Regions from separate parts of the Actinoplanes sp. NPDC051859 genome, predicted to be linked through region 1. Evidence: riboswitches for the same ligand, from Rfam matches in the RefSeq annotation. Region 1 holds a riboswitch; each other region holds the start of a gene.

Region 1 (10,326 bases):
GGTGGCCGAGTGGTCACTCGCCAGCGGCCGGCGCGAGCTCATGCTCGAGGTGGTGCTGGGCAACGACCGGGCGGTGCGGGCGTACGAGCGGTTGGGCTTCGAGGACACCGGTGTGCGAGTCCCGCACCCGGTCATTCCCGGCCTGCGCGAACTGCAGATGCGCCGCCGAGCATGACCGGGCGGCGGTGGCGGCTGACGCGGTCGGTGCTCACCGCCGTCAACGGCACCACGCTGGCCGGGCTGGGGATCGCCGTGCTGACCGGTGCGAAGGTGCGGCGGGGCCGGGACGGCATTCTGGTCGCGGAGGGTTACCGGCGGCGGATTCCGCCCGCGAGTTGCTTCACCGTCGGGTCGGTCATCATCACCCGGCGGTCCGCCGAGTGGCTGCTGCACGCTGACCGCGCCGAGCTACTCGCCCACGAAAGCCGGCATGCAGATCAGTACGCCGTCCTCGGTCCGCTCTTCTGGCCGGCTTACTGGGCGGCCTGTGGTTACTCCTGGCTGGCGACCGGCACCTACGGCAGTCGGAACTTCTTCGAGCGGCACGCGGGGCTCGACTCGGGCGGCTATGCCGAGGCGCCGCTGCGACCACGGTGGCGGCGGAAAGCTCCGTAGCGAAGTTTGGTCGGGAGGACGCGCGCACAGCGCCTCCGGCACTGGGTCGTTGGGCCCCAAGAGATTGTCGCCAAGCTCGAGGTGGGGCCGCGTACGGCGTCGCGTCCTCCCGCGTAGAGCATCCTGCCGATCCCGAGATCCGCGCGCAAGACCTCGCGGGTAGGAAATCTCGACGTACGGCTGATTACTGACTACACAGTGTCATCCCAGCAATCCGGCGTCGCGGGCGCCGCGCAGGGAGGGCTGGATCCGGTGGGTGGGGCCAACCAGTTCGGCGACCGCGTCGATGGTTTTCAGGCCCTCGCCGGTGTTGTAGACAACCGTCTCCTTCTCAGGGTCGAGCCGGCCGCTTTCCACGAGCTTCTTGAGCACCGCCACAGTCGTGCCGCCGGCGGTTTCCGCGAACACACCGGTGGTCCGGGCGAGCAACCGGATGCCCTCGCGGATCTCGTCGTCGTTCGCGTGGTCCATCCAGCCGCCGGTGCGCTGGACGGCCTCGATGGCGTACGCCCCGGCTGCCGGGTCGCCGATGTTGAGCGACTTCGCGATGCCGGTGGGCTTGACCGGCACGATCTGGTCGGTGCCCTGGTGCAGCGCGGCGGCGATGGGGTTGCAGCCGGTGGACTGGGCGCCGAACACCGTCCAGCCGTCCGCGGGCGCCTCGACCAGGCCGATCTCGACGAGCTCGCTGAACGCCTTGTCCACCTTGGTCAGCAGTTCGCCGGAGGCCATCGGGATGACCACCTGGGCGGGGATGCGCCAGCCGAGCTGTTCGGCCACCTCGTACCCGAGCGTCTTGGATCCTTCGGCGTAGAACGGGCGCACGTTGACGTTGACGAAGGCGGTGTCCTCGAACTCGTCGGTTTCGACGAGCTCGCCGCAGAGCCGGTTGACGTCGTCGTAGGAGCCGTCGATGGCGACGAGGTCGCCGCCGTACACCGCCGAAGTGATGATCTTTCCGGGTTCGAGGTCGCCGGGGATGAACACGATGCTGGGTACGCCGGCCCGGGCGGCGTGCGCGGCGACGGAATTGGCGAGGTTGCCGGTGGAGGCGCACGCGAAGCGGGTGAAGCCGAGCTCGCGGGCGGCGGTCAGGGCCACAGAGACGACCCGGTCCTTGAACGAGTGGGTCGGGTTGGCCGAGTCGTCCTTGACCCACAGCGGCGCGCGCAGGCCCAGCTCGGCGGCCAGGGCGGGCGCGGCGACGAGTGGGGTCAGGCCGGGGTCGAGGGTGACCCGCGTGGCCGGGTCCTGGCCGGCGGGCAGCAGCGCGGCGTAGCGCCAGATGTTCTGCGGTCCGGCCTCGATCTGCTCACGGGTGACCGCGGCGAGAGCGGCGGCGTCGTAAGCGACTTCCAGCGGCCCGAAGCACTCGAAGCAGGCGTGCTGCGCGGCGAGGGGGAACTCGGTGCCGCAACCGCGACAGACGAGGGCGCGGGCGGGGCTGGTGGCGGGGGCGTCGACGGTCGACGTCATACGAGGCTCCTTCTCATCTTTCCCAGCTGCTGCTGGGACGGAATTAGCACCTGCCACGCTCGATGCGCGTGGTGGTTGCCGGGGCGTCGTCGGGCCGTATCCCTCAGCCCCTCTGGATGAGGTATTCAGTTGTGTCATCGCCACTTTACGTGGCCGCGGCGGATTGCCAAGAGGATCGTCCCGAAGCGTGGGCCTCGCCTCCCCGCCCCGGTGGCACACGTTGCTTAGGGTGACGGACGTCATTCCCCCACAAGCCAGGAGGTTCGGCGTGGCCGCCGTCCTTGAGATCGAAGGTCTCCAGAAGACCTATAAGACCCGGAAGGGGGTGCGCAGGGCACTCGACGGCTTCGACATGGTGGTCGAGTCCGGCCAGGTGCACGGCTTCCTGGGTCCCAACGGCTCGGGCAAAACCACCACCCTGCGTACCCTGCTCGGCCTGATCCGGCCGAACGCCGGCCGGATGGCGATCCTCGGCCGCGAGGTCCCCGCCGCGCTGCCCGAGATCGCCGGCTCGGTCGGGGCGATCGTCGAGAGCCCGCAGTTCTTTGGCAACTTCACCGCGCGCGACACGCTGTCGCTGCTCGCCGACGCGGGTGGCGTGGCCCCGCAGCGGGTGGACGAGGTGCTGGAGCTGGTCGGGCTGCGCGACCGCGCCTCGGACCGGGTCAAGACCTACTCGCTCGGCATGAAGCAGCGCCTCGCGGTGTCGTCCGCGCTGCTCAAGAACCCCAAGCTGCTGATTCTGGACGAGCCTGCGAACGGTCTCGACCCGGGCGGCATCCGCGAGATGCGGACGTTGATGCGCAACCTCGCCGAGTCCGGCATGACGGTCGTGCTGTCCAGCCACATCCTCGCCGAGATCCAGCTGATCTGCGACTCGGTGACGATCATCGCCGGCGGGCGCCGGGTCGCCGCGGGTGCCGTCGCTGACGTGCTGGCCCAGCACGCTTCTTCGGCCGTGCGGGTGCGGATGGAGACCCCGGAGGGCCTGTTCGCCGCGGCTACCGCGCTGCGCGAGCTGGGCGCTCAGGTCAACCTCGAGGGGGATCACCTCATGGTCGCGGCGGTCAACCAGCCGAGCGCGATCACCCGGGCGCTGGCCGAACGCGGCCTGTTCGTTTCCGAGCTCAGCCCGGTCACGGTCGACCTGGAAAGCGTCTTCCTCGAGCTCACCGGCACCGCGCCGGTGGCGGGCGAGCACCGCCAGGTGGATCAGACGGTCATGGCCCAGTCGGGTCCGGCGCAGGGTGGGTGGGGACATTGAGCCTGTACACGGCAGAGACCAAGCGCTTCACCAAGCGCCGCTTCACCCGCTTCTTCGTGCTCGGGCTCGTGCTCGTGCTCGGGGCGATCTCCGTCGGCATGTTCTTCACGAACCAGAAGTCCACCCCCGAGGTGGTCGCGGCCGCGGAGAAGGAGGCGGAGGCCAGCTTCCAGCGGGATCTGGCGATGTCCGTCGAGCAGAACAAGATCTGCGCGATTCAGCCGGAGTGCACCCAGTGGACACCGACTCGCGAGGACTACCAGGCCGAGTGGTACATGCCCTCGACCTTCAATTTCAAGAAGCACTTCGGGGCGATGGCGACGACGCTCGCCGCGTTGCTCGCGGTGCTGGCGTTCGTGCTCGGCGCTTCCTTCGTGGGCGCGGAGTGGAGCAGCGGCGGCATGATGAATCTGCTGCTGTGGCGGCCACAACGGATCAAGGTGTTGAGCACGAAGTTGGCCGCGCTGCTGGTGGTGCTGACCGGCATCACGGTGGTGCTCTCCGCCGTGTGGACGGGCATCTTCGCGGTCATCGCCAACCTGCGCGGCACGCTGGACGGCATGACCTCGGGGGCCTGGCAGTCGATGCTGCTGATGGAGCTGCGCGGCCTGGTCCTGGTGCTCGTCTTCGGCGCGGTCGGCTTCGGCCTGGCTTCGATCGGCCGGCACACCGCGGTGGCCATGGGCGCGGCCATCGCCGTCGTCGTGTTGTTCCAGTTCGGCCTCGGCACGGTGCTGGCGATGGCCCAGGTGTCCTACGCGGAGAAGTACCTGATCCCGACCTGGGTGGCGGCATGGATGGACAAGTCCTACAAGATCACCGACTGGAACGCGCCCTGCCTCAACTCGGCGACCGGCTGCGAGCCACCGACGATGACGATCGAGTGGCCGGCGGCGGGTGGCCTCTTCGCGGTCACGGTGGCCGCGGTGATCGCCGCAGCAATGTGGACTCTGCGTAGCCGAGACATCACCTGAGGTAACTTCGGCCGAAGGCGCGCGGCGGGGAGCGACGACTGCCACTATGGTGGCGTTCCCCTCCGCGCTGCCTTCCATCACCCCGAGGTCACCTATGCAGCCCGACGCCGCCCCGACCGACCAGCAGCACGTCCCGGCCCCCCGCAGTGCGGAGGAGGCCGAGATCGACACCGAACAGCCCGCCCTCACCGAACGCGAGCAGCAGATCCTCGCCTTCGAGCAGAAGTGGTGGAAACACGCCGGCTCCAAGGAGCAGGCGATCCGCGACACCTTCGCGCTCTCGTCGACCCGCTACTACCAGGTCCTCAACAGCCTGCTGGACAACCCGGCCGCGCTCGCGCACGACCCCATGCTCGTCGGCCGCCTGCGCCGCCTGCGTTCCACCCGAGCCCGCACCCGCCGCCGCTGATCAAGACGCGGGTCAGGCGGCCGGGCTGCACCCGGCGCCGCTGATCAAGACGCGGGTCAGGCGGCCGGGCGGCACCCGCCGCCGCTGCCACGAGGCGCTCTAGCCGGGGGCGTGCGTCTCCGCGTACGCCTCCAGCCAGGCCACCTGCACCGGGTCGAGCGACGCGCGCACCCGCTTGCGGGCAGTCGCCACGTGCTCGGCGGTCACCGTCGTCGCCTCCAGGGACTCGCGCATGGCAGCCAGCGCCGCCTCCCGGATGAGCGCCGCACAGTCCGCCGCTGAGAAGCCCTCCAGCTCCGCGCCCAGTACGTCCAGGTCCACGGTCTCGGCTAACGGCACCGACGTCGACGACGCTCGTAGGATCGCCGCACGGGCGTCCGCGTCTGGTGGTGGCACGAAGACGAGTCGTTCCAGCCGCCCGGGCCGCAGCAGGGCCGGGTCGATCAGGTCGGGCCGGTTGGTCGCGCCGATCACCACGACGTTGCGCAGCGACTCCACACCGTCCAGCTCGGTGAGCAGGGCGGCCACGACTCGGTCGGTGGTGCCGCCGTCGGTAGCCTGGCCGCGGGTCGGAGCCAACGCGTCCACCTCGTCCAGGAACACCAGGGTCGGCGCGGCCTCTCGGGCACGGCGGAACAGCTCCCGGACCGCGCGTTCACTGTCGCCGACCCACTTGCTCAGCAGCTCGGCGCCCTTGACCGACAGGACGTTTGCTTTGCCCGTACCCGCAATGGCTTTGACCAGGTAGGTCTTGCCGCATCCGGGCGGCCCGTAGAGCAGCACGCCGCGCGGGGGTTGAACGCCGAGCCGCGCGAACGTGTCCGGATAGGTCAGCGGCCACAGCACCGACTCGGTGAGCACCTGCTTGACCTCGGCCATGTCCCCGACGTCGTCCAGGGTCACCTGGGCGACCTCGAGCGTGGATTCCGCCATCGAGGTCGGCCGGACCACGTCGAGCGCGGCCTCGAAATCGGCCATCGCCACGGTGGGCGACTCGCTCTCCTTCTGCCGCAGGGCCGCGCGGACCCCAGCCTCGCGGGCCAGGGCACCCAGGTCGGCGGCAACAAATCCGGGGGTACGCCCGGCAACGTCGTCCAACCGCACGTCCTCGGCCAGCGGCATCCCGCGGGTGAGCACGCGCAGCTGTTCGCGCCGCATCGCCGCGTCGGGCAGCGGCACGGCGAGCTGAACCGCCAGCAAGTCGGGCGCGCGCAGAGACGGGTCGACCTCCTCCGGCCGGCTGGTCGTGCAGACCACCGCGGCCCCGGAGCCGACCAACTCGGTCAGGATCTGCCGAAACACCGTGGCAAGCGGACCCGCCTCGTCCCGCGGCGCCAGCGCTTCGACGTCGGCGATCAGCAGCACCGTCGGACCGCCGGCGCGGACGTCGCGGGCCAATGCCCGCAGCCGGGTCGCGGCGGCGTCGTTCGTCAAGGCGGCCAGCTCCGGCGCCCACACCGGCAGCACAGTCGCCCCGACGCCGGCAGCAACCGCCCGGACCAGCGCCGACTTGCCCGAACCGGCCGGACCGGACACCAGCACACCGAGCGACACCGTGGTGCCCAGCCGGCCCAGCACCTCACCGTGATGAAAGCCGAGGTCGAGCAGCTCGGTCAGTTCGTGCGCCTGAGCGCGCAGTCCGGGCAGATCGTCCACGCTGGGTGGCGGCGTGTCCGGGTCGGTGGACGCGGGCTCGGTGCGGGCCGACTCGGCCGCGGGGCGGGTCGGGGACGATGACGGCCCGTCCTGCCAGGCGACGATCGTGTCCATGGTGACCAGCGCGGCGTCGCCGTCCGCGACCTCCACCACCTGCAGCAGCGTGCTGGTCCAGGCGTAACCGACCCGGTTGGCCAGGCTGCGCCGGGCCGCCTCGACCAGCAACTTGTGCGCGGCTTCCGGCAGCACATCCTGCGGCAGCAGGGACACATCGTCACCCGCGGTGACCACCTTGCCCAGCAGCGCCAGGCGCAGCATCTCGGGCGACACGAGCGCCACGATCTCGGCCGCCCCGGTCAGGGTCACCCGCCGCGCGGCCACCACCGGCACGGGAGTGACGGTCACCTGCCCGCCGTCGCGCAGCCCCAGGTTGCCGATCGTGAGATCGTCGGCGTAGAGCAGCGCACGGCTGGCGCCCGCCTCGGCCCGCGCGGCGATGCCCGCGGTCGTCCGGCGGCCGGTCAGCCGCAGCGGATCGCCCACGTTGACCGCCAGCGCGGCCATCACCTCGGGATGCAGCCGGACGATGCCTCGCCGCGCGTCGAGCGCCGCCGGCCGCTGGGTCACGGTCAGCGTGAGATCTTCTGGCACCGGGCAGACCTTCCATTCGACCGAGGGGGCTGATGATTACGCTAGCGCCGCCGGTCGCCCTCAGCCCCTCGCCCCTCGGGGACACAGGCTCGGGACACAGCGCCCGGGGACAGCGGCCAGGTTCACAGCTCCCGCTCAGCGGGCCGCCGCTAGCGTGGTGACCATGCGTGCCCTCACCAGACTGCGACGTGCCCTGCCTCGCCCGACGCGGCGGCGGGTCGTCGGGGGCACTCTCGGCGTTGTGCTCCTCGCTGCCCTGGTGACCTGGGCGGCCCTGCCCGAGCGCACGTCCTTCACCGCCACCGACCAGCGGATCACCGTGCTGTCCGGGCCGTCGGGCAGCGAGCCGGTCACCCTCGACACCCGCTTCTACCTGCCCAAGGACACCGATGGCAAGGTGCCGGCCGTGCTCCTGGCGCACGGCTTCGGCGGCACCAAGAACTCCGTCAGCGAGGACGCCGAGTCGCTGGCCGACCGTGGTTACGCCGTCCTGACCTGGACCGCCCGCGGCTTCGGCAGCAGTGGCGGGCAGATTCACCTGGACAGCCCGGACCACGAGGTCAAGGACGCCCAACGGCTGCTCGACTGGCTCGCCGGCCGCCCCGAGATCCGCACCGACGCGAACGGTGACCCCCGCGTCGGCGTGGTCGGCGGCTCGTACGGCGGCGCGCTGGCCCTCCTGCTCGCCGGCCAGGACCCGCGCGTCGACGCGATCGTCCCGCTGATCACCTGGAACGACCTCAGCACGGCGTTCTTCCCGCAGTCCGCCGCCGGCGTCACCGATTCCGGCGTCTTCAAGAAGAGCTGGGCCGGTCTTTTCTTCGGCAACGCCGCACCCACCGGCGCCGGCGCGGCATCGGGCTCCGGCTCTCGCTCCGGCGAGGGCTCCGGCTCTCGCTCCGGCGAGGGCTCCGGCTCCGGCTCCGGCTCCGGCTCCGGCGAAGGGTCCGGCTCCGGCGAAGGGTCCGGCTCCGGCGAGGGATCCGGTTCCGGCGAGGGGTCTGGCGCAGACTCCGGCGGGGCGACTCCGGTGGCGCCGCCTGCGCAGGCCGGGCGGCCGGATGCGACCAGCGACCCGGCGTGCGGCCGATTCGCCGCCGACGTCTGCGCGGCGTACCTGAAGATGGCGACGACCGGCGCGCCGGATGCCGCGACCACCGCCTTGTTGCGCCGGTCCAGTCCGGCCACTGTGCTCGACAAGATCAAGGCTCCGACGCTGCTGATCCAAGGAGCGGTGGACACGCTCTTCCCGCTGTCCGAGGCGGACGCCAACGCCCGCGGCATCGCGCAGACCGGCACCCCGGTCCGGGTCGCCTGGTTCACGGGCGGACACGACGGTGGCTCCGGCCCGCAGACCGACCAGGACCGCACCAAGTTCCTCACCGCGCAGTGGCTCGACCACTACATCAAGGGCGAGGGCGAGGCGCCGGAGAACAGCTTCACCTACTCCCGGGTCGCCGGGTTCAGCGCGCTCGACCGCGGGCTGGTGACGAACGGCTACTCCGACCCGACGTACCCGGGACTGACCGGCACGGCCCGCACCGAGGTCGCCGTCGACGGCAAAGCCCAGCCGATCGCCAACCCGCCGAACGGCAACCCGGGCGCACTGTCCTCGCTGCCCGGCGTGGGCGGGCAGGTCAGCACGTTCCTCGGCCGGTTCGCGGGCGACCTGCCCGGCCAGCACGCGAAGTTCGACTCCGCCCCGATCGGGCAGGCCATCGAGGTGGTGGGCGCGCCGAGCGTCCAGCTGCGGGTCGCCTCGCCGACCGGCTCGGCCACCGTCTTCGTCAAACTCTTCGACGTCGACCCGAACGGCACGGCCACGCTCAGCGGCGGGCTGATCGCCCCCGTCCGGCTCACCGGCCTGCCGGCCGACATCGCCGCGGCCCGTCCGGTCACCGTCACGCTGCCGGCCATGGTGCGCCGGATCGATGCGGGCCATACCGTACGCGTGGTCGTCGCCACCTCCGACCAGGCGTTCCTGACCCCGGCCCAGCCCGCGGTCTACACCGTCGGCGTGGACTCCGCCGTCACCCTGCCGACCGTGGTGGGCTCCCCGATCGCCAACCCGCAGGTCGTGTGGCGGTGGGTGCTGCTGGGCGTCCTCGGCGTCATCATCCTCGGCGTCGTCCTGGTGGTGGTGCTGCGCCGCCGCAGGGACGCGGAGCCGGTCGCCGAGTTCGCGGACACGCCGCTGGTGGTCCGGGGGCTGCGCAAGGCGTACGGCGACGGGTTCGTGGCGGTGGAACAGGTCGATTTCCGGGTGGAACGCGGGCAGGTCGTCGGCCTGCTCGGCCCGAACGGCGCCGGGAAGACCACAACGCTGCGCGTACTCATGGGCCTGACCATGCCGACTTCGGGCGACGCGCTGGTCTTCGGGCGACCGCTCGTGCCGGGCGCGCCGATCCTGTCCCGGGTCGGTGCGCTGGTCGAAGGTCCGGGCTTCCTGCCGCACCTCAGCGGCTACGAGAACCTGCGGGCGTACTGGCAGGCCACCGGCCGGCCGCTTCAGGACGCGCACTTCGAGGAGGCGCTGGACATCGCCGGCCTCGGCGACTCGGTGCACCGCAAGACCAAGAACTACAGCCACGGCATGCGGCAGCGACTGGCGATCGCCCAGGCGATGCTCGGCCTACCCGAGCTGCTGGTGCTGGACGAGCCGACGGACGGCCTCGACCCGCCGCAGATCGCCGAGATGCGCCGGGTCCTCCGCCGGTACGCCACGGACGGCCGGGCCGTGCTCGTCTCCAGCCACCTGCTGGCCGAGGTCGAGCAGACCTGTACGCACGCGGTAGTGGTCAACAAGGGCCGCATCGTGGCGTCCGGCCCGGTCGACGACATCGTCGGCGAGTCCCCGTCGGTGCAGCTCTCGGTCTCCGACGTGAAGGCGGCCACGCTGGTGCTGGAAGGCATGGACGTCCGCTCGGTGCAGCCCGACGGCGCATCCGACCTGATCGTGGACATGAACGGCACGCCCCGCGAGGAGGTGGTGGCCTCCCTCGTCCGCGCCGGAGTCGGCGTGGACCGGGTGGTGCCGCGGCGCCGCCTCGAGGACGCGTTCCTGGCCCTGGTGGGCGACAACTCGCGGGGAAGTGGGGACCGATGAGCAGCGCGGCGACCGGCTACAAGGCTTCGGCGACTCTGCCGTTGCGGGCCGAGATCCGGCGGCAGGCGACGCGCCGGCGTACCCATCTGGCCTTGGGCTTCATGGTCCTGCTGCCGTTGATCATCATGTTGGCTTTCGAGTTCGGCGGCGAGGACGACGATGGCAACGGCGGCGG
Region 2 (10,326 bases), on a different contig from region 1:
GACCCGACGGCGCTCACCGCGCGCCGCGATCCACCAGGCGAAAGCGCAGGCCGTCAGCGCTGGTTTTCAGCGGCGCGACAAAGACGACTTTGCGGTCGGCGTTCCACTGCACGGCGCCGTACTTGGCGCTGGCGATCCGGTAGCCCGGTCCGTCTGGAGCGCCCGTGTCCGCGAAGGCGAACAGCGTTTCCTGGGTGACGTCGCAGGCGGTGGCGACCAGCACGAGCAGACCCTCCGGAAGGAGGCGGACGCCGACGCACCGCGGCGCGCCGAAAGCGTCCGGAGTCGTCGACTGGATCAGGTAGTCGACGCCGGCCGGGACCAGGACGAACACCCCGTCCTCACCGGTGTCGTCGGCTGCCTTGGCCGGGCCCTCGATCGGCAGGGTGAGGTCCCGGTCGATGTCCGACATGCGCAGCCGGACCCGGCGTTTGCCGGCGAAAGCGTCACCGTCCCGGCTGGCCGCCGCGGCGCTGGGCGGCGGCGGTGCGGGCGCGGCGGCCGGTGCCGCTGGCGGTGCAGACTGCTGCAGCCGCAGCGGACCGGTGAGGACTCCGGCGACGACGAGCGCCGCGGCGCCCAGCATCGCCGCGGTCGCTACGACGATCTTGCGACGGTGCCACGCTCGGGGTGCATCGTCTGACGACCTCTCCGGCGCGGCGGACGAGCGCAGCAGAGTGGCGGATTCGGCTGCCGGTGGGGCGCCCGCCAGGAGCGTGTCGAGCAGCTCACGCGCGGTCGGCCGAGCCGCCGGGTCCTTCGCCAGGGCGCGCTCCACCAGGCCGTGCAGCAGGATCGGCAGGCCGGTCAGCTCGGGTGGCTCGGTCAGGATCCGCATGGCCGTGGCGGGCGGCGTGGGTGCCGCGAACGGGGTCCGTCCGGCAGCAGCGTGCGCGATCAGGACGCCCCAGGCGAACACGTCAGCCGGGAAGCCGACAATGTGCCGGTCGGCCGGCTCGAAGCGCTCCGGCGCCATGTAGGCGATCGTGCCGACCATGTGCCCGGTCGCGGTGTGGTGACTGGTGGCCTCCTGTGGTCGAGCGATGCCGAAGTCGATGACCTTGATGCCGCCGGGTGGAAGCAACACGTTGGCCGGTTTGAGGTCACGATGGATGACCCCGGCGCCGTGGATGGCGGCGAGTGCGGTGGCGGTGCCGATGGCGAGGCTGTGCAATGCGGAACCCTGCAGCGGTCCCCGTTCCTTGAGAACCGTGTCGAGGCTCGGCCCATCGACGTACTCGACGACCAGATAGGGCGGATCGTGATCGGGGTCGGCGTCGAGGACTTCGGCGGTGCTGAACGGAGGCACCTGCTGGGCGCGGTTGACCTCGCTGCGGAACCGGTTGCGGAAGCCGGGATCGTGGGCGAATTCGGGGCGGACCATCTTCAGAGCCACCAGGCGCCCATCGGGCGCCTCGCCGAGATACACGGCGCCCATGCCGCCGCGTCCGAGCCGGGCGCGCAACCGGTACCGGCCGATCCGGTGCGGATCGCCGGGCAGGAGCGGCCGGCTCATCAAGTCCTCATCTCAGGGCTCAGCGAAAGCGCCTGCGGGGCGCAGCGTTGGCACCCTACCGCCCGCGCGAGCGGTCCGGTCCGCTACGAACGGGTGCTGATCAGCGCCCCGAGAGCGGATACCAGCCGGTCCACGTCGTCGTCGCGGGTGCCGAGGCCGAAACTCACCCGCAGCAGCCCGGGGGTGCCGTCCCCACACGGTGTGGTGGCCTGCCCGGCGATGAGTCGCCGGGTCAGCGGGTGGGCGCAGAACTGGCCGGCGCGGACGCCGATGCCGTACCGGTCGGCGAGGTGGGTGGCGATGCGGGCCGGGTCGTGGCCGGGCAGGGCGAGCGACACGATGCCCACCCGCGGCGCTGCGCCGCGGAATGCGGTCACCTCGACCGCGCCGGGGATCGTGGTCAGCCCGTCGCGCAGGCGGGCCAGCAGTTCCTGCTCGCGCGCCTGCAGAGCCGCCCGATCGGCGCGGTGCAGGGCTGCGCACACCGCTCCGAGTGCGGCTGCGCCCAGCAGGTTAGGGGTGCCGCCTTCGTGCCGTGCCGGGCCGGTCGTCCAGGTCACGTCGCCGGGCTGGTCGCCGACCGCTGCGCTGGCGCCGCCGCCACTGAGGTACGGCGGTGCCGCGTCCAGCCAGTCGGACCGGCCGGCCAGCACTCCCGCGCCGAAGGGGGCGTACAGCTTGTGGCCGGAGAACGCCAGGTAGTCGACGCCCAGGTCGGTGAGCAGGACGGGGGAGTGCGGGGCGAGTTGAGCGGCGTCGACGGCGACCCGGGCACCGTGGGCGTGTGCCACGTCGGCGATGCGGCGCACCGGCCAGATCTCGCCGGTGACATTGCTGGCGGCGGTCACGGCGACGAGCGCGGGTCCGCGTACGGTCGCCAGGGCCCGCTCGACGGCAGCGACCGCCTCGTCCGGGGTCTCCGGGCAGGGCAGGCGCAGTTGCCGCGGCCACGGCAGCAGGTTGGCGTGGTGTTCGGTGTCGAACACGATCGTCGTGGTGCCGTCCGGCAACGCCCGAGCCAGCAGGTTCAGCGCATCCGTGGTGTTGCGGGTGAAGACGACGGCGTCGGCAGGGCGGGCACCCACGAAGGTGGCGACGCGCTCCCGGGCCCGCTCGTACGCCCGGGTCGAGGTGCGCGATCGGATGCCGGTGCCGCGGTGCACGCTGCCGCACCACGGGATGAGGTCCTGCACGGCGTCGGCGGCGGCGCGGACGCATGGCGCCGACGCGGCGTAGTCGAGGTGGGCGAAGCGGATGCTGTCGCCGTTGGCGAGGGCGACGTTCGCGTTGGGGTCGACGACGTCGAGGTCATGCCGAACGGCCCTGCCGACAGAAGTGGTGATCACAGATTGCTCCCCGGGTCGGGGGCCGGATGAGGCCCGCGCTTGCCCGCGCCGGAGTTGGCACAGGCCCGGTCTTCACCCGGGGCACCCCATCGCGGACGCAAGGGTTGCCGGCCAGCTAGCCGGGGCTCAGTGCTGGCACTCATGACCAATGCCGAACTTAGCAGACACCCCCGTAAGAGTGTTCTCTCGGCAGTGTGCCAACCGCCCGTGATCCGACAATTACCTTGAGTGTGCAGTTGTTGGAACAAACGGAAGGAAAGCTATGAAACTGGTCAAGGGATTGCTCGTCGCTACCGCGACTGCGGCCGCGGCCCTGGCGTTCAGCGCCGGACCCGCGAGTGCGCACGTCGCCGGGGACGACTGGGACACCACCAACGTCGGGCTGCTGAACGGCAACAGCTTCGACACGTCGCTGGAGATCCCGGTCAACATCTGCGGCAACAGCCTGGCGATCCTGGGCATCGCCAGCGGCAGTGCAATCTGCATCAACCACTGACGTCAATCGGTAGCACCGGCGTCCGGAACGGGGTGGCACGCAGGATCACCCAATCCGGACGCCGGGGTCGCCCGAACATCCGCTTAACCACTCAGTCGCGCTGTGCCGATGCCGAAGGGGGAAATGCGGCAGCTGTACGCCGCCACCCAAGCGGAGGGATGACCACGTGCGGCGGTTCTCTATCGGCACCCGTCTGTTCGGGACCTTCGCCGCTGTCCTCGTGCTGCTGCTCGGCGTTGCCGCGATGGGCTTCGCCACGATCGTCGCGCAGCGGGGTTCCGCGAACGACGTCCGCAGGCTCGAGGTGGCGACGCGACAGGCGGAGGAGATCAAGACCCACGCCGCCCTGCTCAACGGCTGGCAGGCCAGCTACATCAACGACATCTACCGGCTCGGCGCCGCCCGCGCGATCGGCGGCGACTCGGTCGCGTTCAAAGCCTGGCAGCAGGAGCGCGACACCTTCCGCACCTTCCTCTCCCAGGTGGACATCGGCAACTTCAACGGCACCGAGAAGGAGCTGTTCCAGCAGGTACGCGCCGAACTCAACACCTACATCGAGGTCAACGAGAAGCTGGGCACCGCGTACGAGCCGGGCACGCCGCAGGCGCTGTGGAACGCCGACCAGATCGCCATCAACGACAGCTTCAACAGCTACTACCGGATCATGGTCCACGCCCAGAAGCTCGCGACCTCCGTGGACGCCCGCAGCATCGAGGCCGTGCAGGCTTCCGCGGACTCCGCGCAGCGGGCACAGTGGGCGATCGGCCTGGCGACGATCCTGGCGCTGCTGCTCGGCGCCGGATCCGCGTGGGTCGTGACCCGCAGCATCGTGCGCCCCGTCGGCGCCGCCCGCGACGCGCTGCGCCGGGTGGCCGATGGTGACCTGACCGAGACGCCGAAGAGCAAGTGGCACGACGAGGTCGGCCAGATGGCGGTCGCGCTGGGGCAGGCGGTCGACTCCGTGCGTACCATCGTGTCCGACGTCGCGACCCAGGCGGACGCACTCACCCGGACCTCCGCGGACCTGGACGCCGTCTCGGCGGCCTTCAGCAAGAGCGTCGGCGACACGTCGCTGCAGGCGGACCTGGTCGCCGGGGCCGCGGAGGACGTCAACCGCAACGTGGACTCGATGGCCTCCGGCTCGGAGGAGATGGGCATCTCCATCCAGGAGATCTCGCGCAACGCCACCGACGCGGCCACCGTCGCCGCCGAAGCGGTCGCCGCCGCCGAGACCGCCAACGGCACCGTCGCCAACCTCGGCTCGTCGTCCTCAGCCATCAACGACGCCGTCCGACTGATCACCAGCATCGCGGAGCAGACCAACCTGCTCGCGCTGAACGCCACCATCGAGGCTGCCCGCGCCGGCGAGCTCGGCAAGGGCTTCGCCGTCGTCGCCGGTGAGGTCAAGGACCTGGCCCAGGAGAGCGCCAAAGCCGCTGAGGAGATCGACGGCCTGGTCAAGGCGATCCAGGGCGACACCGAGGCGGCCGTGGTCGCCATCGGGCACATCGGCGGGGTCATCGCGCGGATCAGTGACTACCAGACCAGCATCGCCGGAGCCGTCGAGGAGCAGACCGCCACCACCGTCGAGATGAGCCGGGGCGCGGTCGCCGCATCCAGCGGCACCGCCAGCATCGCCGAGAACATCCGCGCGGTCGCCGCCGCCACGTCGGTCACCTCGGCCGAGGTGGCCCGCGCCCGCGAGGCCGCGGCCGAGCTGACCCGCATGTCCACCACGCTGCGCGACGCTGTCGGGCAGTTCCGGTACTGAGGATGCAGATGCGCAGAAGGATCACCGCCGCCCTGCTGGCCGCCGCAGTCGGGCTGCTGTCGGCCTGCACCGCCGCGCCGGTCACCGGCACGACGGACACCAAGCTCATCGGCCTCGGCAAGGAAGCGATCCACGTCGGCATCGCGTACGACAGCGCGGGCCGCGGCGACAAGAGCTTCAACGACGCAGCAGGTCAGGGCATCGACCGGGCCAAGAAGGACCTGCTCATCCAGGCCACCGAGACGACCACCAAGTCCGAGGACGACGCGGGCCGGACGGCGGCGCTGAACGAACTCGTCACGGCCGGCGCCAACCCGGTCATCGCCGTCGGCTTCCTCTACGCAGGCGCGGTCAAGGCCGTCGCCGAGCAGCACCCGGACCGGCTCTTCGCGATCATCGACGACGACTCGGTGCAGGCCAAGAACGTGGTGTCGCTGATCTTCTCCGAGGAGCAGGGCTCGTACCTGGTCGGCGTGGCCGCGGGCCTGGCCACCAAGAGCGACCGGGTGGGCTTCATCGGCGGCGTCGAAGTGCCGGTCATCGGCAAGTTCGGCGCCGGCTTCGAGGCCGGCGTGCACAGCGTGGACCCGGATATCCGGGTCGAGTCCCGCTACCTGAGCAAGCCGCCGGACTTCAGCGGCTTCGGCGCCCCGGACAAAGGCAAGGCCGCGGCCGCCGCCATGATCCGCAACGGCGCGGACGTCATCTACACGGCCGCCGGCGGCTCCGGTGCGGGCTCCTTCGAGGCCGTGGCGGCCGCGGGCAAGGGCGTGTGGGCCATCGGCGTCGACACCGACCAGTACGCCACCGCCGACGCCAAGGTGAAGAACCAGATCCTCACCTCGATGCTCAAGCGCGTCGACAACAGCGTCTTCCAGGAGATCCAGGCGTTCATCAAGGGCGACCGCTCCGGCGGCTCCCGGCGCTACGACCTCAAGGTCGACGGCCTCGGGTACGCGACCTCGAACGGCGCGCTGAAGCCGTACGTGTCCCGGATGGAGAAGGCCCGTTACCGTATCCTCAGCGGCGCGGTGAAGGTGCCGCAGAGCTAGTTCTGCAGTGCTTTCTCGATGTCGGCGCGGAATCCGTCGTCCTCGCCGAGGCGGTCGCGCACCGGCAGCAGGGCGGCCCGCAGAGCCACCTGCGCATCGCGGCCGAGCACGCCCCGCAGGGCCATGGCTAGTGCCCGTAGCTCCCCGGCGGGTTCGTTCAGCCAACGCCGGACCTCGCGGCCCAGCGCGGAATCCCTAGCCACCGGTTGCCCGGCACCGCGTGCCGCCTGGGCCAGGGCTGCATCGAGTCCGGGAGTCTCGTCCACCGCTAGGGTGGTGGCGAGGCTGCGCACCTGCGCCACCGCGACCTCCCGGGTGCGCTCTGCGCCGGCCTGCTCTGCGGCGGCGAGCAGGTCCGCGAAGCGGCGTCCGGACGGCAGCAGATCGGCGGTCCGGACCGGGCCGGCGAACCACGGCTCGATCCGCGCGGACAGCCGGGGGGTGCCGAGCGGGTCCTCGGGGAGCCGCGAGCCGGTGAGTCGCTGGGCGAGGACCATCGCCTTGGCCTCGGCGTCGCGCCAGGTCTCCTCGTCCTCCGCGGCCGGCTCGTGCAGCCCGAGCGGGCGCATCAGGTGCCGCAGCAGCTCCGGATCGGCGCCCCAGGTCAACTCCGGAGACGGGTACGCCGGATCGAACGCCACCGTGGTGGTGCCCGCCACCGCGTAGGTGAACCGCAACGCAGTGTCGTCCCGCAGCACCGACAGCGCTTCGGTGCCGCGGGACACGGCTTCCAGCAGCGTGTGGTCCGCGCCCTCGGCGCTGTTCAGCTCGATCACCACGCTCCACCGGCCGAGTGACAGGGCAGCGGCCGCGCCGTCGAGGTCCGGGCCGGTACGCTCCGCGAACGTGTCCGGGTACGCCCCCATGCGCAGCAGGGCGGCCCGCTCGTCGGTGCCCTTGACGAAGGTCAGGCAGAACCGCGGTCCGAGTTCCGCCGCCCGGAGCTGGGCGTACGCGAGGTCATCCACGCCGCCAAGACTAGGGCACGTCTCACGGATCATGACGGCCTGCGCAGGGCCCAGCTTCCGCCTCGCAGCGCGATCCGTACGGCCGAATACCACCCCACGTGCGAGACGAAACCTGGACCTCGGCTCGGCATCGCCATGATCCGTAAGACGCACCCTCAAGCTCAGCGCGCGTGCGGCAGGGCGACACGGTCGAGTGCGTCGTCGGCGGGGCAGCGGCCGCGCATGACGTAGTTGTCGATGAAGGTCGCCACCGCGTCGCGCAGGTCGCGGGACGTTCCCTGCCGGGCCAGCGACTCGTACGCCGCCACGAAGCACAGCCGCCCGGCGGTAGCCAGCATCGGGTCGCTGAGTGCGTCCCGGGCCGCGCGATCCCACAGGCCCGGCGTCGTGCGCAGTGGCGCCGTGGCGGCGATCGCTTGGGCTGCGGCGGTCGGGTCGTCCAGCAGTGCTGCGGTGACGGCGATCGGGATGCGCCAACCGGTGCCCGGCTGCCGGTCGGCTACGTCGATCTCCAGGTGGCCGCGGGCGGCGACCGGTGGCCGGAAGGTGCGCAGGTGTCGGCTGAGTGCGGTGACGTCGGGGCGCTCGTCGGATCGGGTCCACGCGCGGAAGGTCCGGTCGGTGCCCGCCACCGGGGCGTCCAGCACGCGGGCGGCCCAGTCGGCCCGCGGATCGCCGCCGCACCGGGGGAGCCGGCGCAGCGCCTGGCGGTTGCTGCGCCAGCCGGTCGGCCGCCCGTGCCGCAGCGGAGAGTTGGCGAAGGCCGCCGCGAGCACCGGGGCAAGATCGTGGGCCAGGGTCCAACGGCGGTGCAGGCCGAGCAGACCGTCGGAATCGAGTCCGGCTTCCAGGCCGATCCGGACTCCGGCGGTTGCCCAGGCTGCGGAGGCGCCGGACGCGGCGGGGTCGACGGTGTCGGACGCCTCGTCAAGGAGCGCCAGGCCGTGCTCGTGGAGCAGGGGCAGCGGCATGGGCAGGTCGTCGGTCATCCGGGAGATCGCCGCGTCGATGCCGGGGGAGGGCGGGCCGCTCACCACGGCGACTCGGGGCGAGCGGGCGGTCAGAAAGCCGTGCCGCAGGCGCGGCTGCTGCGAGTGCAACGACCTGGTCAGCGGGCCGGGGAGGCCGGGCTGTGTCACCAGCAGGTCCACTGCCGCGCCGACGAATCCGGGCCGCGCGGGGGTGAACGCACTGGCGGCGAGGAGAACTTCGGCGGCTCGTTCGGTCAGCGTCAGCATGGCGCTAATCCTATCGCACCCATAGAGAATGTGGGAAAGATCATGTGACATCGACAGGCTTGCATCGCCTAGTGGTTTCATCGGTAAGGTGGGCTATTCCTTTCGCCGGATCGATCCGAGGACGGCCATGCGCAGACATCTGCCCCTCGCCCTAGCCGCAACGCTGCTGGCCGGCGGCCTGACCGCCTGCGGAAACGGCGGTGGCGGCGGCTCATCGACCGCCGCGTTCGATCCGGCCACCTGCCAGGGCGGCACCCTCGCGGTGCTCAACCAGGGCGGCATCACGCACCTCGACCCGGCCCGGCTCTACACCTCGGGCGGCGGCAACATCCCGTCGCTGCTCTTCCGCACCCTCACCACGCGCAACCGGCAGCCCGGCGACGCCGGCACCAAGCCCGCGCCCGACCTCGCCACCGACCTGGGCACGCCGTCGGACGGCGCGCGCACCTGGACCTACCGGCTGCGCGACGACATCTTCTTCGAGGACGGCACGCCGATCACGGCCGCGGACGTCAAATACGGCATCGAGCGGTCGTTTGCACCCGAGCTGCCCGGCGGTGCGCCGTACCTGCGGGACTGGCTGGCGGGGGCCAAGGACTATCAGGGGCCGTACAAGCAGCCCGACGGCATCAAGGCCATCGAGACCCCGGACCCGCGGACGATCATCTTCAAGCTCAGCAAGCCCGAGGGTGACTTCCCGTTCCTTGCCACGGCCACCCAGTTCGCGCCGGTGCCCAAGGCCAAGGACAAGGGCGCCGCGTACGAGCGCCACCCGATCTCCTCCGGGCCGTACATGGTGGCGTCGTATGAGCAGAAGAAATCGCTGTCGCTGGTCCGCAACCCCCACTGGAAGCGGTCGACGGACACCCTGCGCTACGCCTGCCCTGACAAGATCGAGGTGACCGCCGGGCTGGACGCCGCCGTGATCAACCAGCGCATCACCACCGGCGCTGGTGCGGATGCCAACGCGGTCACCACCGACGCCGTCGTCGGCCCCGAGCAGCTGGCCCAGCTCGGCACCGGCTCCGAGCTGGACGAGCGGGTGGCCCGCGGAGCTTTCCCGTCCACCACCTACCTCGCGTTCGACACCACGAAGCAGCCGTTCGACGACGAGCGGGTCCGCCAAGCGCTGTCGTACGCGATCAACCGCACCTCGGTCGTCAACGCGCTCGGCGGCAGCGCGGTCGCCGGACCGTCGACCACCTTCCTGCCCCCGCAGGCCGCCCTCGGCTATCAGCCCTACGACTATTTCCCGGCGGGGGAGTCCGGCGATCCGGCCAAGGCCAAGGATCTGCTCGCCGCGGCCGGGCAGAGCAGCCTCGCGATCGAACTGGCCCACGAGAACGACGACGCGCAGGGTCTCGGACCGAAGGTCGCCGCCGCCGTGCAGGAAGCGTTCCAGCAGGCCGGGGTGACCGTCACACTGACCGCGATCGACAGCGCCACCTACCGCGACGTCACCGGCAAGCCCGCCACCCAGCCCGGTCTGTCGCTGCAGAGCTGGGGAGCCGACTGGCCTTCCGGCGGCCCGTTCCTCATCCCGATCTTCGACGGCCGTCAGATCATCACCGCGGGTGGCAACTTCAACCTCGCTCAGTACAACGACGCGGGCGTCAACGCGGAGATCGACGCCATCAACGCGCTGACCGACCCGGCCGCGGCGGCGCAGCGCTGGGGTGCCCTGGACGCCAAGCTGGGCAAGCTCGCCCTGGTCCTCCCGCTGACCCACCCCAAGGACGTTTATCTGTACGGCAAGAACGTGAAGAACGCCGTGCCGGACGGCTGGCGGGGCACCTACGACCTGGCCCGGATCTCCGTCAAGTGACCGTTGCCCGTCGCCTGCTCGCCGACCGCGCCTTTCGGACGGGCGGGATCATCGGGGCGGTCATGGTGCTCGTCGCCCTGACCGCACCCCTGTTGACCGCCCTCGCCGGGCAGG
Region 3 (10,326 bases), on a different contig from region 1:
TCGACCTGGGCGATCTCGTCCGACCGCAACCGGATGATCGACAGCACGCCGAACAGCCCCAGACCGAGCCCCGCCCCGACGCTCGCCGACCCCAGCACCGTCGCACAGGCCAGCACGCCGATGTTCACGGTCAGAAAGGCGGCCACCAGGTCCCGCCGATGGTGCCGCGGGAAATAGACGGCGAAGGTCAACAAGGCGATGGCGACGAGATCCGCACCCACGGCGAACAGCTGATTCACGGGCGTTCCTAGCTCCAGACGACAACGACCTCCTCAGTACGCCCGGCGCACCTGTCCGTTCCCTGTGCCGATCCTGTGCCGGCCGTACGAGAGTGGGCGTGATCAAATGGCGGCCATGACCGGGGAACGCGAGATCACCTCAGCTGTCGAGCTGTGCCGCCCCGACGGGCGCCTGAACCCGGCCGCGGTGGGTTTCAGCCGCACGCCCCTGCACCACGCCAACCTGCGCGGCTGGGGGCGAACCAAACGGTGGGAATACTGGGGCGTCGTCACCCCGTCGCACATCATCGGCGTGGTCGCGTCATCCCTCGACTACGCCGGCGTACACAGCCTCTACGTCCTCGACCGGGCGACCGGCCACGAGACGACCGCCGAAGCGACGGTGCCGTTTGCCCGGGACGCCGTATTTCCGCCGGTGTCCGGCACTGGCCGGGTGTCCGCGCGGGGCGGCGGCCTCTCCATCGACATCGACCAGGACGCCGCCGCGACCACCGTGCGCGCCCACGCCAAGAACATCGACCTCGACCTGACCATCCCCCACACCGGCCACGACGTCCTCGGCGTGGTCGTCGGTTGGTCCACGACCCGCTTCCAGTACACGCTCAAGGACGTCGGCCGCCCCGTCCACGGCACCCTCGGGCTCGGCGGCGTCCTGCACCCGGTGCCGCTCGACGGGTCGTTCGCCGTCCTCGACCACGGGCGCGGCAAGTGGCCGTACTCGGCGGCGTGGAACTGGGCCGCAGGCTATGCGCCGGGCCGCGCCCTCCAACTCGGTGGCAAGTGGACCGACGGCACGGGCAGCACCGAGAACGGCCTCATCCTCGACGGCGTCCTCCACAAGATTTCCGAAGACCTGGTCTGGACGTACGACCGGCGGGCCTGGCGCCAACCCTGGCGCGTGCAGGGCGAACGGGTCGACGTGCGCTTCGAGCCTTTCCACGAGCGCGTTTCCCGCACCAATCTCGGCATCCTCGCCGGCGAAACCCACCAGTGCTTCGGCCACTTCACCGGCTGGGCCACCGATTCCGCCGGCCATCGCGTCGACCTGAGCGGCCTCACCGGCTGGGCTGAGGAAGCCCGCAACCGCTGGTAAGCGCGCACCCGCCCTTCACCAGCATCGTGGTCCCGGATCCCGCGGGTGGGAACCGGGACCACGATAGCGGGATCAGCGGACTCGGCAGGTAGCCGTGGCGGCCACGGCTGCGTTGCTCTCCGACTTGGCGGTGACCGTCACCGTCGTGCCGCGTCCAGCACCGGCAGGGCGCTTGACGTGGACCTCGACCGTGCCGCCCTGTCCGGCCGCCACGTCGGTGACGGCACGCGGCAGTGACACCGTCCAGCCGGCACCGGCCGAAGCGGCGATGCGGTAGACGTCGGTGGCGCTGCCGGTGTTGCGGATGGGGAGGCGGCAACGGGACCAGCCCGAGCCGGTGGCAGTGCCGGTGGAGGCGGAGAGGGCGACTCCGCGGCGGTGTGGTCCGGCGCCGTCGAGGGAGCGTACGGCCACCCGGTAGGAGAGCACGCCGGCCGCATCCCGTTGGCGGTCCAATACGTAGAAGTGGAGCCGGTTGGCGGTGTCGACGTATTCGTAGCGGCTGCCCGAGTCGGTGCCCGCGTGGAAGAGGGCGTCCGAGAGCTGCCGATAATCGCCGATGGTCATCTTCTTTTCAGTGCCGTCGGGGGACACGAAGTCCACCTTGTCGATGTCCTGCGGGTTGGCGTCGATGGTCCAGATGAACGGGGCCGCGTCGGCGTTCTTGGTCTTCGCGAGCAGGACGCCCGAGTCGGGAGTGAAGGAGTCGAAGCCCATCCGGTCGACGACTTCGAGCGTGTAGTTGTCGTACCGGCCGCCGTCGCAGTACGGGTCGGTGGTGGTGTCGCAGGCGGGGCTGCGGTCGCCGCCGTCGAGGGTGACGTTGATGCCGGCGGTGCCGCCCTGCACGGTGCGGGCGGTTACGCGGGACACCACGACGCCGGAGGTGGCGAGAGCGGCGCGGGACAGGCGGACCACCGCGGCGTTGTCGACGATGCCGAGCTTGAGCTTGTTGCGCAGCATGTGCTGGGCGCCCATGGAGGAGCCGGCCATGCCGGGGATGAGCCAGCGGCTGTGCGGGCCGCCGGGGCCGTTGAAGGTGCCGCGGCTGAGCATTTCCCACGGTCCGCTGTAGTCGCGGCGGGCGGGCACCGAGTACGGGTTGTTGTAGTTGTCGCCGACGCCGAGGATGTGACTGAACTCGTGCGCGTAGGTGGACATGCCGGAGCTTTCGGCCTGCACGGAGCTGCCGCTGGTGGCGTTGGGCCAGATGTTCGACGAGGCCGCCCACGACGTCCACTCGACGTAACGGGTGGCATTCCAGTTGGGCAGAGCGGCGTCCGGTGGGCCGAACGCGTCCGAGACCTGCTCCTTGGTGGCGAACTTCATCTCGCCGAACTCCTGCCAGGTCGCCGATTCGTCCTGGCCGGCCGCGAGGAAGAACACGAAGTCGAACTGCGCGGCGGTTTCCTCACCCACGTCGGCGATCCAGGCCGCGCGGGCGTCCGTACGAATGTCGCGACCGCACGTGTCACCGGCCGGGCAACCGAGGCCGCGCTGCATGGAGGTCTCGATACCGTACTCGTGGCTGAACTGGGGCATCTGGTAGACGCCGAAGCTGCCGAGCTCGATGCCGAACCGGCCGCCGGAGTCCTCCATCCAGTATTCGTGGATGGTGTGTCCGCGGTTGAGTCCGCCCGGCTTGTTGAGGAAGTCGCCGTAGAACTCGGGCACGTCGGCGCGCGGTACATCGTGGACACCGATGGGAGTGCCGTAGATGGTGGACCGTTCCGGCTGGGTCACCACGAAGGGCTGGTTGGCGAAGTCGACGAGCACCAGCGCGCCCTTGAAATTGCGGACCGAACCGCGCACTGCGGGGTCCGCCCAGTTGGTGCCCGGCACCGCGACGTAGTCGTCCCAGGTCATCGTGTCCGGCAGCTCGTAGATCTGCGGGTCGATGGGGCTCGGGGCACCGGCCGGGCGGGCCGCGGCCGCGGGTTGGTCCCGCTGCCAGGGTTGGGTCTGCGGCCAGTGCCGCAGCCGCCAGGGAGTGTCCGCGTCGCCGCCCGCAGGCTCGGCGCTCGCCGGCGCCGGGGCCGCCCAGGCCCCGGCCAGGAGCAGCAGTACGGCCGCCGCGGCCGGTCCTACCCGCCTTCGCATGGTCATCGGCCCATCCTGGCAGCTTCAGTGACGCTCATCAATGCCTTGGGTGTCGGGCAGGTGAGCGTGGTCTCACTGACTGGACGGCAAGGCCAGCCCGGCTGCTAGCCTTTCGACCAGGTCATGAGCGCCAGCATCAAGCCCCGGCTTGCTGGCCGGCAACCCTCCTCCGCGGTGGGGTGCCCCGGGTGAAGACCAGGCACGCCGAGCGCAAGCTCGCCGTGCAAGCGTGGCCTGGTTCCCAGGTCATTCCCGACCTAGGAGAACCATGTCTTCCCGCGATCCGATCACACCGGCCCTGACCCAGCGCCGGCACGTCGACATGATGCGGGTCTGCAGCGCCGCCTGTCGCCCCGGCGACGCGCGCTAGCCGCGCCCCACTCCCCCTTCAGTACGCCCTCCCCTCTGCGTGGCGGAGCCCTGCGCTCTGCCCGCGTCGAACACCTGTCATCGGAGAACCCTGTGCGATTCCTGCCTGCCTTCACCCGGGCCGCGGCCCTCGGCATCACCGCGATCCTCGGCACCACCCTGCTCACCGCCTGCGGCGACGACAAGGCCGCCAGCTCGGCCGACAACCCGTACGGCCTGCAGACGCCGGGTGTGCTGCGGACCGGCACGCTGACCGACGCGCCGCCGAACGTCTACCTCAAGGACGGCAAGTTCACCGGCTTCGACAACGACCTGCTCACCGCGGTCGCTGGCAAGCTGAACCTCAAGGTGGAGTTCGTCGGCACCGACTTCTCCGCCCTGCTGTCCCAGGTCAACAACAAGAAGTTCGACGTCGGCAGCTCCTCCATCACCATCACCGAGGCGCGGAAGAAGACCGTCGACTTCGGCAACGGCTACGACTTCGGCTACTTCGGACTCGACGTGCCGGCAAACTCGACGATCACCTCGTTCGACCAGCTCGCCGGCAAGCGGGTCGTCGTCGTGCAGGGCACCGTCCAGGACGACTACGCCAGCGGTAAGGGCCTCAACCCGGTGCGGGTGCCCGACTACAACGGTGCGATCAACCAGCTCAAGGCCGGCACCGCAGACGCCTGGATCGCGCCCGCGGAGATCGGCGAGAAGTCCGCTGCGGACAGCAACTCGAAGATCAAGGTCGCGGCCAAGGAGCTGTCCCCCGCCCCGACCGCCTATGCGGTGGCGAAGGGCAACGACAAGCTGCGCGAGGCGTTGAACAAGGGCCTGGACGAGGTCATCGCGGACGGCACCTGGAAGAAGCTCCAGGAGCAGTACTACCCCGGCCGTCCCGTGCCGGCCGACTTCAAGCCCGGCAGCGGCAAGGCCGCGGGCTCGGCTTCGGCCGGGGCGACTCCGGCGGCCAGTGCGTCCGCCACTGCGTCCGCCACTGCCACGGCTCCGGCGGCCTCCGCGTCGGCTGCTTCCTGACCGCGATTGACACTACGGAACAACGAGTAGGGGACGGTGACCGACGGATGGATGCGCTGAGCACTCTGTGGGAGACGTTCTTCGACTGGGAGTCGATGCGGGCCGCGCTGCCCGAGATGGTTTCGGTCGGGTTGCGCAACACGCTGATCCTGGCGGTCACCGCCGCCCTGCTCGGCTCGATCTTCGGCCTCCTCCTGGCCGTCGCCGGGATCTCGCGGACCCGTTGGCTGCGCTGGCCGGCCCGGGTCTACACCGACGTGTTCCGCGGGCTCCCGGCGGCGGCGACCATCCTGCTGATCGGCGTGGGGCTGGCGCCGCTGGGCATGGAGATCTGGGGGCCGAACCCTTACCCGCTGGGGATTCTGGCGCTGTCGCTGATCGCGGCGGCGTACATCGGAGAGATTTTCCGGTCCGGCATCCAGTCCGTGGAGGCAGCCCAACTGGAGGGCGCCCGCGCGCTCGGTTTCTCCTGGGCCGAGTCGATGCGGCTGGTGATCATTCCGCAGGGCATTCGCCGGGTGTTGCCGGCCTGGGTGAACCAGCTGATCGCCCTGATCAAGGACTCCAGCCTGGTCTACTTCCTCGGACTGGTCGCCAGCCAGCGGGAACTGTTCCGGATCGGGCAAGACCATGCCGCTACCACGGGCAACGAGTCCGCGCTGCTGCTGGCCGGGCTGTTCTATCTCGCGCTGACCGTGCCGCTGACCCACATCGTCAACTGGATCGACCGGCGGCTGCGGAACGGCCGACAACCCGCGGCACCCGACGACGATGACGACCTGGCCCTGTCCGGCGCGGTGAGGGGAACCGAACGATGACCGACGTCGCCACTTCCGTCAGCCTGGCGCTGCGCGACATCCACCTGGCCTTCGGACCGAACAAGGTGCTGCGCGGCGTCGACCTCGACGTGGCCCGCGGCGAGACCGCGTGTGTCATCGGGCCGTCCGGCTCCGGCAAGTCGACGCTGCTGCGCACCATCAACCGCCTGATCGAGCCGGACCGCGGCGACGTCCTGCTGGACGGCCGCAGCGTGCTAGCCGACGACCCGGACCGGCTGCGGCAACGGGTCGGGATGGTGTTCCAACAGTTCAACCTGTTTCCGCACATGAGCGTGCTGCGCAACATCACGCTCGCGCTGCGCCGGTTGAAGCAGCTGTCCGAGGACGAGGCGGTGGCGATCGCCCGTACCCAACTGGATCTGGTGGGGTTGTCGGCCAAGGCCGACGCCCGCCCGGCGCACCTGTCCGGCGGCCAGCAGCAGCGCGTCGCGATCGCGCGCGCCCTGGCGTTGCAGCCGCAGGTGATGCTCTTCGATGAGGCCACCTCCGCGCTCGACCCGGAGCTGGTCAAGGGCGTGCTCGGCCTGATGGCCGACCTGGCCGCCGGGGGCATGACCATGGTCGTGGTGACTCACGAGATGGGCTTCGCTCGGGAGGTCGCCGACACCGTCGCCTTCATGGATCGCGGGGTCGTGCTCGAGGCCGGTCCCCCGGCCGAGATCTTCGAGCGGGCGACCCATCCGCGGTTGCGCCAGTTCCTCTCGCAGGTGCTCTAGAGCGTCTTGATCACCGGGGACCGGGCGACGGTCGCGGCCATCAGCCCGTTCTGCCAGGAGGTCGCCCGGACGATGTCGACCGAGAACATGTACGGCGTCTTCGGCTTCAGGCCGGTGATGACCGCGGAAAGCATCGCGCAACCCTTGGCCGGCTTGACCTCCTGCCACACCAGCGGCGGCTGCGCACCGGAGTTCAGCTGCTGGGAGATGCTGGTGACGCGGTAAGTGAGCACGCTCTTGTCGCCAGTGTCGAGCCAGCGCACGGTGGCTGAGGTGGATCCGATCGTGGTGTCCAGCCCGTCGATCTTGCCGGGCTGGTAGTTTTCGCTGCAGCGCAGATCGGTGCTGCGCCCGGTCTGCGCGGGCGCGGGCGCCGCGGCCGGCTTGGCCGGTGGAACAGTGGCGCTGGGCGTCGGCACCGCCTTCGGCGCGGTCTTCTCCGGGGCCTTCGCACCCTGCTTGACGACGATCCAGCCCGCCGCGGGCTCGGCCGCCTGGTCGGCTTCCTTCGCGGACCCCTTGCCGCCGAGCGCCTCGGGCACATCGCAGCCGCTGAGCAGGACCGGGAGGAGCGCCGCTGCCGCCAGCCGCAGAATCCAGGTACGAACAAGCACCGGCAATCCCTCCCAGGTTGGCGTCAAGGATGGAATCGGCCGCCGGCAGACCGCACTGAGTGCCACCGGGTTGCCGCCCGGGTGTCGGTTCGCTGACAACCTTCAGCGTTCGCCGCCGGGAAGCGACCGGGGCGTGCCACGCTCGGCGGAACGTGGCAGCCGATGGGGGAGGCGACGATGCGGGAGAGCTTCATCTTCGACGCGGTGCGGATCGACCTTGGCACGGACGAACTGCCGGCGTTCCGCAGTTTCATGGAAGTGTTCCGTGGGGCGTTCGAGCACTCTGCGGCTCCGCTGGCGGAAGTGCTGCAAGTGTCCGCCGATCCGGACGATGCCACAGCTGCGGCTACTGCCCTGAATGCGCTGCCAGCGGAGCATGGACCGATCTGCCTCGACGCGCAGGTCCGGGAAGGACGGATCGGGATCGGAGTGCATCGGCTGGTGGCTGCGGGGCGTACGGTGCCCGACACGTTGCCAGTGGCGGCGCGCGAGAGCGGCGACGGCCCGGTGACCGACGGCCTGGTCCGGCTGCTCGAGGAGGATCTGAGCTGGCCGGGCATCCTGACCGTGACCGGCGCCGGGCTGGTGTCGGTTGGCGCCGGGCACATCGCGGTGCTGCAGCTGGAGCTGGTCGGCACCGGCGACGAGGTGCTCCTGCTGTCGGCTGCGGGCGAGCCGCGGGTGGGGGTCAAGCGGGTGCGGTGACCCGGGCCTAGGGCTGATCGGGCTTTTTATTGAGATCAACCTATACGCGGCAGCCACCATTGCCTATCGTTCGATGCGTTTCACCGCGTCGACGACAGGGGATGTCCATGGCCCACGCCGCACCCGACGGACTCACGGCCCAGGCACAGGCACTGGCCGAGGGCACGGTCACGTCGACGTCGCTCGTCGAACGGGCCCTGCTGCGCATCGAAGCAGCTCAACCGACGCTCAACGCGTTTCGGCGGTTGCGGGCCGAGGCCGCGTTCGCGGAGGCCGAGGACGCCGACCGACGCCTCGCCGCAGGGGAACGGCTGCCCCTGCTGGGCGTCCCCGTCGCGCTCAAGGACGATATCGACGTGGCCGGGGACCCCACCGCGTTCGGCTGCGACGGCGAATTTCCGCCGCAGGAGACCGACGCCGAGGCGGTCCGCCGGCTGCGGGCCGCCGGAGCGGTCGTGGTGGGCAAGACCAACACGTGTGAGCTGGGCCAGTGGCCGTTCACCGAGGGGCCGGCCTTCGGCGCCACCCGCAACCCGTGGGCGCTGGACCGGACCCCCGGCGGGTCCTCGGGCGGCGCTGCCGCTGCGGTGGCCGCCGGGCTCGTCGCGGCAGCGCTGGGCTCCGACGGTGCCGGTTCGGTGCGCATCCCGGCCGCCTGGACCCACCTGGTCGGCATCAAACCCCAACGCGGCCGGATCAGCACCTGGCCGCACCCGGAGGCGTTCCACGGGCTCACCGGGTACGGGCCACTGGCTCGCACGGTCGCCGACGCCGCACTGCTGCTCGACTCGGCCGCCGGCAGCCATCAAGGCGACCTGCACCAGCCGCCGCCGGTGCCGGTGCTCCCCGCCGTGGGCCGGGATCCGGGCCGGTTGCGGATCGCGCTGTCGTTCCGCAGCGCATTCGCCGGCGGCATCTCCCGGCCACTGGACCCGGCGGTCCGGCAGGCCGTCGTCGGCCTGGCCGAGACGCTCACCCGGCTCGGGCACGAGGTCGTGGAGGCCAACCCGCGTTACGGGCTGATCGGCCTGGCCTTCGTGCCCCGAGCCGCCACCGGCGTCCGGGACTGGACTCAGCGGGTGCCGGACATCTCGGTGCTCGACCGCCGCACCCGACACACCGCCCGGCAGGGACAGCTGCTCAGCGGCGCGGCACTGCGCCTGTCCTGGGCCGCGGACGCTCCTCTGCGCCGCCGCATCGGCGCCATCTTCACCCAATACGACGTGGTGCTGACCCCGACCACCGCCACCCCACCGCCACGGATCGGCGCCTGGGACGCGCTGTCCAGCTGGAACACGGACCGGGCAATGATCGCCGCCTGCCCGTACGCGTGGCCGTGGAACGTTCTGGGCTGGCCGGGCGTGAGCGTCCCGGCGGGCTTCACCACCGACGGGTTGCCGGTCGGCGCGCAGCTGCTCGGTCCCGCGCACAGCGAGCCGCTCTTGGTCTCCCTCGCCGCCCAGCTGGAGGATGACCGGCAGTGGGCGCGGCACTGGCCGTCCGGAACGCCGGGCAACCCGGAGAATCAGACCGGTCGGGTGCCCCACCCCCGCCAACCCTCGGCCGCCGAGTAGCGCCGCACGTGTGGGGAGGTTCCCCGCGGGGAATACGGTCGTATGTTCCCCGCTGAGAACCTGCGCGACTGGCGCGGCGAGAAGGTCATCGACCCCCAGGGCGACAAGATCGGCGAGCTCGAGGCCGTGTACGTCGACACCGGCACCGACGAGCCCGCGTTCGCCACCGTCAAGGTCGGCTTCTTCGGGCGGCACCGGCTGGTGTTCGTGCCGCTGACCGGGGCGACCGTCAGCCCCTCGGCCGTCCGCGTCCGGTACGCCAAGAAGCTGGTCACCGAAGCCCCCGCGATCGACCTCGACGGCGAGCTCACCGCCGCCGACGAACCGGCGCTGTTCGCCCACTACGAGCTCGTCTATCAGCCAGGCTTGTCAGGCGAGCGCCGACTCGGACGCCGCTAACCGGTCGAGGGGAAACAGATGGCACGGCCGATCTGGAAGGGCTCGATCACGTTCGGGCTCGTCGCGGTGCCGGTGGGGTTGTTCTCCGCCACGCACGCGCACGAGGTCTCCTTCCACCAATACGAGAAAGGCACCACCGACCGGATCCGCAACAAGCGGGTCAACGAGCGGACCGGCGACGAGGTCGATTACGACGACATCGTCAAGGGCACCGACGTCGGCGGCGGCAAGCTGGTCCTGCTGGACCAGGAGGAGTTGGACTCGGTGGCGCCCGGTCGCTCGCGCGGCCTGGAAATCCATCGGTTCGTCGACCTCGCCGAGATCGACCCGGTGCACTACCAGAAGACCTACTACCTGGCGCCGGGCAGCGACGAGACCATGAAGACCTACGCCTTGCTGCGCGACGCGATGCAGGACGCGAACCGGGCGGCGATCGGCACGCTGGTCATGCGCAGCAAGGAGTATCTGGCCGCGATCCGTGCGGACGGCGACCTGCTCGTGCTGCAGACGATGTTCTTCGCGGACGAGGTCCGCAACCCGAAGAAAGAGCTGGACCGGATCCCGGGCAAGGCCAAGGCCAAGCCCGCCGAGCTGGCGATGGCGGCGCAGCTCATCGACTCGATGTCCGGCCCGTGGCAGCCGGCGGAGTATCGCG

Evidence for each region. Region 1 has a riboswitch for S-adenosylmethionine ahead of thrC (threonine synthase). Riboswitches for the same ligand answer to the same signal wherever they lie in the genome.
Region 2: another riboswitch for S-adenosylmethionine. It lies ahead of ACIA1L_RS16610 (aminotransferase class V-fold PLP-dependent enzyme); the one in region 1 lies ahead of thrC (threonine synthase).
Region 3: another riboswitch for S-adenosylmethionine. It lies ahead of ACIA1L_RS26170 (ABC transporter substrate-binding protein); the one in region 1 lies ahead of thrC (threonine synthase).

The regions. Positions count from the first base shown of each region.
Region 1 is NZ_JBITBX010000004.1:232,733-243,058, forward strand. It holds gene ACIA1L_RS12080 (GNAT family N-acetyltransferase) at 1-175, shown strand, start outside; gene ACIA1L_RS12085 (hypothetical protein) at 172-615, shown strand; gene thrC (threonine synthase) at 817-2,091, opposite strand; SAM riboswitch class I at 2,102-2,214, opposite strand; gene ACIA1L_RS12095 (ATP-binding cassette domain-containing protein) at 2,360-3,355, shown strand; gene ACIA1L_RS12100 (ABC transporter permease subunit) at 3,343-4,329, shown strand; gene ACIA1L_RS12105 (DUF3263 domain-containing protein) at 4,376-4,738, shown strand; gene ACIA1L_RS12110 (AAA family ATPase) at 4,838-7,045, opposite strand; gene ACIA1L_RS12115 (alpha/beta fold hydrolase) at 7,209-10,151, shown strand; gene ACIA1L_RS12120 (ABC transporter permease) at 10,148-10,326, shown strand, end outside.
Region 2 is NZ_JBITBX010000005.1:551,862-562,187, reverse strand. It holds gene ACIA1L_RS16615 (serine/threonine-protein kinase) at 14-1,516, opposite strand; gene ACIA1L_RS16610 (aminotransferase class V-fold PLP-dependent enzyme) at 1,600-2,772, opposite strand; SAM riboswitch class IV at 2,893-3,009, opposite strand; gene ACIA1L_RS16605 (chaplin family protein) at 3,125-3,358, shown strand; gene ACIA1L_RS16600 (methyl-accepting chemotaxis protein) at 3,525-5,129, shown strand; gene ACIA1L_RS16595 (BMP family protein) at 5,138-6,181, shown strand; gene ACIA1L_RS16590 (DUF6461 domain-containing protein) at 6,178-7,149, opposite strand; gene ACIA1L_RS16585 (glutamate-cysteine ligase family protein) at 7,311-8,387, opposite strand; gene ACIA1L_RS16580 (ABC transporter substrate-binding protein) at 8,515-10,212, shown strand; gene ACIA1L_RS16575 (ABC transporter permease) at 10,209-10,326, shown strand, end outside.
Region 3 is NZ_JBITBX010000011.1:208,921-219,246, reverse strand. It holds gene ACIA1L_RS26185 (DUF4956 domain-containing protein) at 1-239, opposite strand, end outside; gene ACIA1L_RS26180 (DUF2804 domain-containing protein) at 355-1,332, shown strand; gene ACIA1L_RS26175 (M6 family metalloprotease domain-containing protein) at 1,405-3,438, opposite strand; SAM riboswitch class IV at 3,552-3,668, shown strand; gene ACIA1L_RS26170 (ABC transporter substrate-binding protein) at 3,895-4,824, shown strand; gene ACIA1L_RS26165 (amino acid ABC transporter permease) at 4,872-5,642, shown strand; gene ACIA1L_RS26160 (amino acid ABC transporter ATP-binding protein) at 5,639-6,379, shown strand; gene ACIA1L_RS26155 (hypothetical protein) at 6,376-6,993, opposite strand; gene ACIA1L_RS26150 (hypothetical protein) at 7,156-7,698, shown strand; gene ACIA1L_RS26145 (amidase) at 7,800-9,272, shown strand; gene ACIA1L_RS26140 (PRC-barrel domain-containing protein) at 9,315-9,671, shown strand; gene ACIA1L_RS26135 (Ku protein) at 9,690-10,326, shown strand, end outside.